Regions from separate parts of the Actinopolymorpha sp. B17G11 genome, predicted to be linked through region 3. Evidence: riboswitches for the same ligand, from Rfam matches in the RefSeq annotation. Region 3 holds a riboswitch; each other region holds the start of a gene.
What was found. A riboswitch is a leader RNA that binds a small molecule or an ion and turns the genes downstream of it on or off. The one in region 3 is predicted to bind S-adenosylmethionine.
Positions count from the first base shown of each region.

Region 1: it holds a riboswitch for S-adenosylmethionine, as region 3 does, so the genes downstream of both, ABN028_RS07390 (aminotransferase class V-fold PLP-dependent enzyme) here and ABN028_RS01920 (GNAT family N-acetyltransferase) in region 3, are expected to answer to the same signal.
Region 2: it holds a riboswitch for S-adenosylmethionine, as region 3 does, so the genes downstream of both, thrC (threonine synthase) here and ABN028_RS01920 (GNAT family N-acetyltransferase) in region 3, are expected to answer to the same signal.

Region 1 is NZ_JBEFTW010000005.1:29,076-32,344, reverse strand. It holds gene ABN028_RS07395 (TrpB-like pyridoxal phosphate-dependent enzyme) at 1-1,124, opposite strand, end outside; SAM riboswitch class IV at 1,436-1,562, shown strand; gene ABN028_RS07390 (aminotransferase class V-fold PLP-dependent enzyme) at 1,602-3,071, shown strand.
Region 2 is NZ_JBEFTW010000001.1:52,366-55,634, reverse strand. It holds gene ABN028_RS00255 (MoaD/ThiS family protein) at 28-303, opposite strand; gene thrC (threonine synthase) at 300-1,583, opposite strand; SAM riboswitch class I at 1,597-1,773, opposite strand; partial or broken gene ABN028_RS00245 (IS1380 family transposase) at 2,131-2,389, shown strand; gene ABN028_RS00240 (LysR family transcriptional regulator) at 2,408-3,269, opposite strand, start outside.
Region 3 is NZ_JBEFTW010000001.1:443,271-446,539, forward strand. It holds gene ABN028_RS01910 (GntR family transcriptional regulator) at 1-356, shown strand, start outside; gene ABN028_RS01915 (dihydrofolate reductase family protein) at 399-1,013, opposite strand; SAM riboswitch class I at 1,166-1,254, shown strand; gene ABN028_RS01920 (GNAT family N-acetyltransferase) at 1,262-1,885, shown strand; gene ABN028_RS01925 (ArsR/SmtB family transcription factor) at 2,027-2,383, shown strand; gene ABN028_RS01930 (SRPBCC family protein) at 2,387-2,893, shown strand; gene ABN028_RS01935 (dihydrofolate reductase family protein) at 2,893-3,269, shown strand, end outside.

The sequences.
Region 1 (3,269 bases), on a different contig from region 3:
GCGAACTGCACACCCGCCTCGAAGCACTCCCGCTGCGTCTTCGCCACCGCCTCGATCAAACCCAGCTCGTAGATATGGGAGAGCAGCGGCGACATGCCGTGGTAGCGCAGCCCACCGGCGTGGATCGGGTCGGGGATGAAGTCGTGGCCCAGCGTGTGCATCTTCATCAAGGGCGTCATGCCTGCCGTGTCACCGAAGTCGTACGCATAGACCCCCTTCGTCAGCGACGGGCAGCTCGCCGGCTCCACGGCGCGGATCGTGACGTCGAGCCGACCCGCCAGCTTCTCGCGGAGGAAGGGGAACGCGAGCCCGCCGAAGTTCGAGCCGCCGCCGGTGCAGCCGATGAGGACGTCCGGTGTCAACCCCACCTTGCCGAACTGCGCGACCACCTCCTCGCCGATGATCGTCTGGTGCAGCAGCACGTGGTTGAGGACGCTGCCGAGGGAGTAGTTGGTGTCGGCGTTCGTCGCCGCGACCTCGACCGCCTCCGAGATCGCGATGCCGAGCGACCCGGGCGAGTCGGGATCCTTCTCCAGCACGGCGCGCCCGGCCGCGGTCAGGTCCGACGGCGACGGGTGGATGGTGCCGCCGAACGTCTCGATCATGATCTTGCGGTACGGCTTCTGGTCGTACGACGCGCGCACCTGCCAGACCTCGCAGGCCAGGTCGTACTGCGAGCAGGCGAACGCCAGCGCCGTGCCCCACTGGCCCGCGCCTGTCTCGGTCGTCAACCTGCGTACGCCCGCCTTGGCGTTGTAGTACGCCTGGGGCACGGCGGTGTTCGGCTTGTGGGACCCGGCGGGTGAGCCGCCTTCGTACTTGTAGAAGATCTTGGCCGGCGTGCCGAGCGCCTTCTCCAGGCGATGGGCGCGGTAGAGCGGCGACGGCCGCCACAGCCGGTAGACGTCGAGGACCTCCTCGGGAATCTCGACGTACCGCTCGGTCGTCACCTCCTGCAGGATGAGGTCCATCGGGAAGAGCGGGGCGAGGTCGTCCGGGCCAACCGGCTGGTGGGTGCCCGGGTGCAGGACCGGCGGCGGTGGGCTCGGCAGGTCAGCGAGCACGTTGTACCAGGCTCGTGGCAGCTCGGACTCGTCGAGAACAATCTTCGTCGGTGCAGGCATGCCGGTCACGGTAGCCGGGCCGCGTCGATGGGCGGAACCCCGAAGCCGTGGGTACGCCCGGTCGGTTCACCGGACGGTCAGGATGCGGACCCGCCCGAGCGAGCCCGCGGCGGTCAGTTCGACGACCCCGATCGGTCGATCGCCAGGCTGCGGATGTGGGCCTCCGACGGCTGGTCACGACCTTCGGCAAAGAGGACGTACGACTATGGGCTGCCGGAGGTCGAGCTGCAGGCTGCCCGCATATTGGTACGCGCGTCCATTATTTGATACATCGAGGCGAGTTGCTCCTGCCACCGGTTAACGTGTGTCGCGGTCATGAGTGCCAGCAAGGGCGCCAAGCCCTGAGAGCCCCGGCTTGCTGGCCGGCAACCCTCCAACCGCGGTGGGGTGCCCCGGGTGAGGACCAGGTGGTGCCGCCCGGCACCACAAGCGCGGGACCCGCGGCCCACAGGGTCCCCGAGACCTTGTGAGGTACGCATGACACCAGTCGACACCGCGCCTGCGCCCTGTGCGCCGTTCGCCCCCAGCGCCACCACACTGCCGCTGAGCCCCACCCCACTGTCGTTCACCGCCACCTCGCCGCCGCCTAACGCCGCTCCACCCTCGCCGAACGCCGTTCCACGTGGCTCAGAAGCCGGCCTCCAGCCGCTCCTCCCGGTGGTCGGTGCCGACCTGCAGGTGCCGGTCGTCAGCGGCCAGCAGGTGCCGTACGCCCAACTCGACTATGCAGCAAGCGCGCCCTGCCTGTCCGCCGTCGCGGCCCACCTGAACGGCGTTCTCCCGTTCTACGCGAGCGTGCACCGAGGGGCGGGATACGCCTCGCAGGTGAGTACGACGCTCTACGAGACCGCGCGGGCCAAGGTCGCCGCGTTCGTGGGTGCCCGCCCGGACGACGTGGTGGTCTTCACCCGCAACACGACAGATGCGCTCACCCTGCTCGCACACTGCGTACCCACCGGCGAAGCGGTCGTCCACCTCGACATCGAACATCACGCCAATCTGCTCCCGTGGCGGCATCGCGCGAGTGGGAAGACCCGCTGCGTCCTCGCCGGCACCACCCAGCGCGCCACCCTCATCAGCCTGCGCGCCGAACTCGCCGCCCGCCCGGCCGCACTGGTCGCGGTCACCGGCGCGTCCAACGTCACCGGCGAGCTGCTGCCGATCGCCGACATCGTGGACATCGCGCACGCTGCCGGGGCGCGGGTCGTCGTGGACGCCGCCCAACTCGCCCCGCACCGCCGGATCGACCTGGCGGCCAGCGGCGTGGACTACCTCGCGCTGTCGGGTCACAAGCTCTACGCACCGTTCGGAGCGGGTGTCCTCGTCGGACGTCGCGACTGGCTCGACGCTGCCCCGGCCTACCTTCCCGGTGGCGGCGCGGCGCGCGAGGTCGGCCTCACCCACACCGATTGGGCACCCGCGCCCGCCCGGCACGAGGGTGGTACGCCCAACGTGCTCGGCGCGGTGGCGCTCGGCTTTGCGTGCGACACCCTGGCCGGCCTCCCCGACGGTGCGCTCGAAACCCACGAGGAGACCCTTCGGGAACGCCTGACCGAGCGGCTGGCCAGCATTCCCGGCGTACGCCTGCACAGGATCTGGCGGGACAGCCCGAGCTCGATCGGGGTGGTGGCGTTCTCGGTGGACGACCTGCATCCGGGTCTCGTCGCGGCGTACGTCTCGGCCGAGCACGGCATCGGCATCCGGCATGGACGGTTCTGCGCTCACCCGCTGGTGTCCCGGCTGGGTGCGCCGGAGGGTGCGCTGCGGGCGAGCTTCGGCGTCGGGAGCACGGTGGCCGACGTCGACCGACTCGCCGATGCCGTGAGCGCGCTGGTCTCGTCGGGAACCTGCTGGTCGTACTCCGACAGCAGCGGTGCGTGGGCCCCGACGCCGGACCCGCGGCCCCGTCCGTCGTGGGCCCAGCCGGAAGCGGCGGTGATCCCATGAGTCCGTCCCTGACCACGCCGCTGCTCGAGACGTTCTGGATCGGCCGGCGCTGCGACCACTTCGACGAATGGTGTCCTCGCCCCGCTGGTCCGCACTGACCTCCTCCACACCCGGGGAGGCGTGTGGCCCTAGGTCGATCGACGTTCGTCACGACTTCCCGGTGAAGACTTCCGCTGGAGGAACGCTGTGTCCGCAACC
Region 2 (3,269 bases), 390 kb from region 3:
GGGCTCTACTGCCAGCGACGGTGCGGTTCAGCCGCCGGCGACGGCGGGGATCACCGAGACCTGAACGCCTTCCGGTGTGGGGGTTTCCAGGCCGGAAGCGAAGCGCACGTCCTCCTCGCCGACATAGACGTTGACGAACCGGCGCAGCTTCCCGGCGTCGTCGAGCACCCGGGCGCGGATGCCGGGGTACTTCGTCTCCAGGGAGTCGAGCACCTCGCCGAGCGTGGCACCGTCCGCGTCCACCTCGGAAGCGCCGCCGGTGTAGGTGCGCAGGATCGTCGGAACTCGTACCTTCACGCTCATGCGAGCCCTGCCTTCGTGAATGCGTCGTACGTCGGACGGATGGTTGCCGCAGGTCCCACCTTGCCGGCGATGGCGTCCAGCGTCTTCAGTCCGTCGCCGGAGTTGATGATGACGGTCTCCGCGTCAGGGTCGAGTTGCCCGGTGTCGATCAGCTTTCTCAGCGTCGCGACGGTGACGCCGCCGGCGGTCTCGCCGAAGATCCCCTCCGTGCGCGCGAGCAGCGCGATGCCCTCGACCACCTCGTCGTCACTGACGTCCTCGACGACACCGCCCGTGCGTCGGCAGACATCGAGCACGTACGGTCCGTCGGCAGGGTTGCCGATCGCGAGCGACTTGGCGATGGTGTCCGGACGTACCGGCGCCACCACGTCGTGGCCCGCCTTGAACGCCGCCGACACCGGCGCGCAACCCGTCGCCTGCGCGCCGAAGATCTTGTACGGCGCATCCTCGATCAGCCCGAGGTCGACGAACTCCCGCAGTCCCTTGTCGACCTTCACCAGCTGCGCACCGGACGCGATCGGGACGACGACCTGCTGGGGCAGCCGCCAACCGAGCTGTTCGGCGATCTCGAAGCCCAGCGTCTTGGAACCCTCGGCGTAGTAGGGCCGGACGTTGACGTTGACGAACGCCCAGCTCTCTTCCTCACCGGCGATCTCGCTGGCGAGCCGGTTGACGTCGTCGTAGGTGCCTTCGACAGCGACCAGGGTGCCGCCGTAGACGGCGGTCGTGAGGATCTTCTGCTGTTCGAGGTTGTGCGGGACCATGACGACGCTGCGGATGCCCGCCCGGGCAGCGGCCGCGGCGACGGCATTGGCGAGGTTGCCGGTCGACGGGCACGCCAGCACCTGGAACCCCAGCTCGCGGGCCGCGCTGAGTGCGACCGCCACCACGCGATCCTTGAACGAGTGGGTCGGGTTGGCCGCGTCGTTCTTGATCCACAGGGTCCTGACACCGAGGGCGGCGGCCAGGCGGTCGGCACGGACGAGCGGGGTGAGGCCGGGTTCCGTGTTGGGGAACGACGCGACGTCGGTGGGCACCGGCAGGAGCGCCTGGTAGCGCCAGATGTTGGCCGGCCCCGCGGCGAGGTCGTCGCGGGTGATCTGCGGGTAGTCGTAGGCCACCTCGAGGGGGCCGAAGCATTCGGTACAGGCGTACTGCGCGCCGAGTTCGGTGGTCGCGCCACACTCGCGACATCGCAGACTCGTGGCGTTGCCGAACGCACCGGGGCGGGGGGTCTGCGCGGCGCCCGTCGTGTCGGCGCCGGCGTACGTGGTCGTCATGAGAGGCCTTCCTTCCTCATCTTCCTCAAGCGTCCGAGCCGGCCCAGGGATCTCCTGGTCGGGTCGTCGTGAGCCGGACTTGGCACCGTGTCCGCCGCGGGGCCTCTGATGCACGCGAGACACACGCGTCGGCGGTCGGCCGGTTGCCGGGGCTTCGTCGGGCCGGTCCCTCTGCCCCTCTGGATGAGATTCCTTGTTGAGTTGTTGTCGGCGAGCGTAACTGACCCGTCTCCGAGATCGTCCGGCAGGACCAGTATTCGAGACGGTTGTCCACCATCGGGACGGTGGCGGTCGGTCCCGCGCCGTGAGGAGCCGCAAATGACCACGCTGGGTAGGCGACAGGACCCCCGCCATGCGTCCACGCATGTGTCGGGTTCCGGGGGCCTACCCAGCGTGGTCATTTGCCTGGCGATTCGGCGAAGGTCGCCAAGGGTCGCTAAGCCCGGACCCACCGACGAATTGGGTGGGATGAGAGTGGCGTGGACCTGTTGCGGCATGGCGGCAAGCGTCCCTCGGGTCTTCGACCGGGCGTACACGCCGTCGACGTTGGGGTTCTTCCTGTGTGCGCGGGCTGAATGCGTTGCTGGCTACGGTGATTGCCGCGACCGGCGCGCCGGTGGTCGTGGCGCAGCGGCTGCGCAAGGGCTCGACTGGCTCACCACGCGGCGCGAAGCGGCTGGTCAGCGACGCGCTGAAGACCATCCGTGGCCTGACTGCCGCCAAGCCGCTGGTCCGGGCGGACTGGGCGTTCTTACGGACGCGGCCTGGGTGCTGTCGGCGGTCCCGCCGGCGCCGATGTGTCGATCGCTGGCTCATCGGACGTCTCACCGGCTGGCGTCGCCCGTCGCCATTGACGAGGCATTCTCGGCGACGGCAAGGAATCTGGCCAAGGTCGGCGACTGGTTGCTCGCCGACCAGGCCAGCGCCATGTCCCATAGTGGAAGGTCGTCCTGGATCGGGCGGTAGACCACCTGACTCGCATCGTGCGGTGGTGTTGGAGAGATGAGAAGCGAGACGCCCAGGTCGGCGGCGACGAGTGCGGGGATGGTCTGCACCTGAGCCTCCTGCACGATCCGCGGGCTGAACCCTGCGGCCAGACAGTAACCGATGATCGTGTCATGGACGATCGGCCCGGAATCTCTGATGAAGAACACGAATGACTCGTCGGCCAGTGCGGCGAGGGGAATACGTTCGTATCCCACGAGCCGGTGGGTCGCCGGCAGGGCTGCCACGAGCGCGTCGCGCGAGATCACCTTCTTCGTCAGCCCGTGCAGCGCCATGACGGGCCGGAGCAGGCCGACATCGAGATGACCGCTGCGTAGGGCCACGCTCTGTTCCAACGTCGTCATCGTGCGGGCGTTGACGACGACGTCCGGATATGCAGCACGGAAGGTACTGACGAGTCGCGGAATCGCATCGTAGGTTGCCGACTGGACGAATCCCAGCCGTAGGGAGCCAACCTCGCCAGCGTGCGCGCGTTTGGCGTCGCGTACGACTTCGTCGCTACGGGCAAGGATCTCGCGGGCCCCGGCGACCACGACCTCGCCAGCCGGAGTCAGGACGAACCGCCTTCGTGCACGCGAAAAGAGAGGGACACCGAGGTCCTTCTCCATGGCGGCGATCTGCCGGCTAAGCGAGGGTTGGGTGACGCCGAGCCGCTCGGCCGCACGACCCACATGCAGCTCA
Region 3 (3,269 bases):
ACAGCACACTGCCGGGGTCGCGGTCAGCGGACGTGGCGAGCGCCGACCGCGAGGCTCTGCGCGCTTTCCTCAAACGCGAACCAGGCATCACCGGCTTCGTGGCCTGCGAGTACAACATCGCCGTCCTGCTGCGACAGGTTCTCGAGCACGCGGGTGAATGGGATCCCGACCGTCGGATGATCGCCTGCTTCGACTCACTGGAATCGCCGACTGATGCCGGCACCTTCGTCTACATCAAGCAGGACCAGCAGGAGATGGGCCGCCGCGCCGTCGACCTTCTCCACGCCCAGCTGGGCGGCGACGACGTGCCGCTCAGGTCGGTCGTACCGTTCACCCTTGTCGATCCGACCAGGTGAAGGCTGGGAAGAACCCCGCGACAGCAGGCGTTCGTCGGCCTGTCAGGACGGGCGGACGGCGTAGATGAGGTGCAGGGCGCGATCCCCCTCGATGGTCCGCGGGTTCTCCAGCAGTTGTTGGGGCAGGGAGGAGGATCCGAAGAAGCGCTTCCCACTGCCGAGAATGACCGGTGCCACGCTGAGGTGGACCTCGTCGACCAGACCGGCCTCGAGAGCCTGGCGCCCGATGTCGCCCGAGGTCACCGACACGTCGCCGTCGCCGGCGTAGGCCTGTGCCTGCGCGATGGCGCTGGGCACACCATCGGTGACGAACGTGAACGGCGCGTCGGGGAACCCCCAGTTGGTGGGCGGCTGGTGAGTCACCACGAAGACGTGATCGCCTGCCGCGGGTACGCCGTGCCATCCGTTCGTGATGTCGAACAGGTGCCGACCGATCACCGCCGCGCGAACATTGCCCGAGGTCGAACGAATGTACTCGGCGCTGGCGGCGCTCACATGGAAAACCCGGTCCGGATCTCCCATGGTTGTCGCCACGTCGCCGTTTCCGTACCACTCGAACAGTGGGCCCACATTGTCGTTCTCGTCCGCGATGAACCCGTCAACGGACACCGTGGCCCCCACGATCACTTTGCCCATGATCGGGACCTCCTCAGTCATCCTCATTCGTTTGCCGAACCGCCGATTCCGCGGGTGACGCAGGTGCAGACCACGATCGTGGCGCGGATTCATCGGTGTTCGCGGCAGTTCGCCGGTTCGGTGGCGGCCGACGTTGACCGCCGTCCTACGCCGAGGCATGATCCCCTCACCGAGGTTCATCCAGAGGATCCGAGGGACCTGGCCCAATGACGGTCCGGCAACCTGCCCTACGGCAAGGTGCCAATGCCAGGAACGATGAGGAGGCACTCATGAGCGCATGGCTCGATGTGCCCGTACTCCATGGATCGTTCGTTCGGCTGGAGCCACTGGCGATGGCTCACGCGTCGGATCTGGCGCGGGCCGCGGAGGAAGATCGCCGCACCTACGGCTTCACCGTGGTTCCCCGTGCCGCCGGGGTGAAGGAGTACCTGGCGACCCAGTTCGCTCGCAGGAGCGAGGGACTCACGCCCTTCGCGCAGGTCCGGCAGCGGGACGGTATGGCCGTGGGTTGCACAGCCCTCTGGAACCCGCGAACGTGGCCGGACCGGCAGGACCTGCGCGCCATCGAAATCGGCTGGACCTGGCTTGCGGCGTCGGCGCAGGGCACGGGGATCAATGCCGAGGCAAAGCTGCTGCTCTTCACGTATGCGTTCGAGACGTTGGGGGTGGCCCGTGTCGACCTCAAGACGGACGCCCGCAACGAACGTTCGCGCCGGGCGATCGACGGCCTCGGGGCGCGCTTCGAGGGGGTGTTGCGCAGTTGGTCGGCCTCGTGGGCGCCTGGGGAGGCGGGGGCGTTGCGCGACTCGGCCATGTTCTCTGTCGTCGCGACCGAATGGCCGTCCGTCAAGTCGGCACTCGGCGCGCGGATCGAGGGCCTGAGCATTCGATAGGGCCTGAGGCGAGCCTCGACGTCTATGCGGAGTACGGCGTGACCCCTCTCTGCGAGGGATTTCCCGGATACACGCTGGATCTCGCTGCCGCCTGATTCCTCACGACTTGACGCATGCCGATATGGGCATATGATGGCGGACATGGCACGAGCCGCGACGACGTCGGACGTCTTCAACGCGATCGCCGAGCCGCGGCGCCGGGAGATCCTGGTGCTGCTGCGGGCGGGTGAGCGGCCGGTGACCGAGTTGGCCCGGGAGTTGGGGATGACCCAGCCGCGCGCGTCCAAACACCTGCGGGTGCTCCGGGAGGTCGGGCTGGTGCGGGACCGCAAGGCAGGCAAGCAGCGCCTGTACGGCCTTGACGCCCGCGGGCTGCGACCGGTCCACGAGTGGACCGGTGGGTTCGAGCGCTTCTGGAGCGAGAGCTTCGACCGGCTGGACGCGTACGTGCAGGACCTGAAGCAGGCCCGTCTAGAGCAGGCAGGGCAGGAGGAGTAGCTGATGAGCGCGACGGGACGAGGAGGGCCGGCGCAGTCCGCGACGGCTGACCGGGAGATCGTGATCTCCCGGGTCATCGACGCCCCGCGGGAGCTGGTGTTCGAGGCGTTCACCGAGGTGCGGCACCTGTCGCGGTGGTGGGGGCCGGAGGGGTTCACCACGACCACGCGGTCGTTCGAGTTCGGCGTCGGCGGGGAGTGGGACTTCGTGATGCACGGGCCGGACGGGACGGACTACACCGAGTGGATCTCCTGGACCGAGATCGCCCCGCCGGAACGGATCGCGCTGCTGCACGGTGAGTCCCGCGGCGACCCGAACGCCTTCGAGTCGGTCCTGACGTTCGAGCCCGACGGTGCGGCGACCCGGATCGAGATGCGCACGGTGTTCCCCACCAAAGAACTGCGCGACGAGGCGGTCGAGAAGTACCACGCGATCGAAGCCGGCCAGCAGACCCTGAGCAAGCTGGCGGCCTACGTCACCGAGATCACTCGGTTGGGAGCGGAGGACTGATGGCCGGGAAGGTGTTCTTCAGCGTGTCGATGTCGCTGGACGGTTTCATCGCGCCCGAGTCCCTCGGGGACTTGATGGGGCAGCAGTGGGTGGAACTGCAGCGGTGGGTCTTCCCACTGCGGTTCTTCCGGGAGAACCTGAAGCTCGGCGGGGGCGGCGAGGAAGGGCGCGACAACGAGATCGTGCGGGAGACGTATCTGCGCACCGGCGCGAGCGTCATGGGCAAGCGCATGTTCGACGCCGGCGAGCAGATGTGGCCGGAGGAGGCGCCGTTCCACACCCCGGTGTTCGTCGTGACGCACGAGAAGCGTGACCCCTGGGAGCGGCCGGGCGGGACCACCTTCCAGTTCGTCAACGACGGCATCGAGGCCGCCCT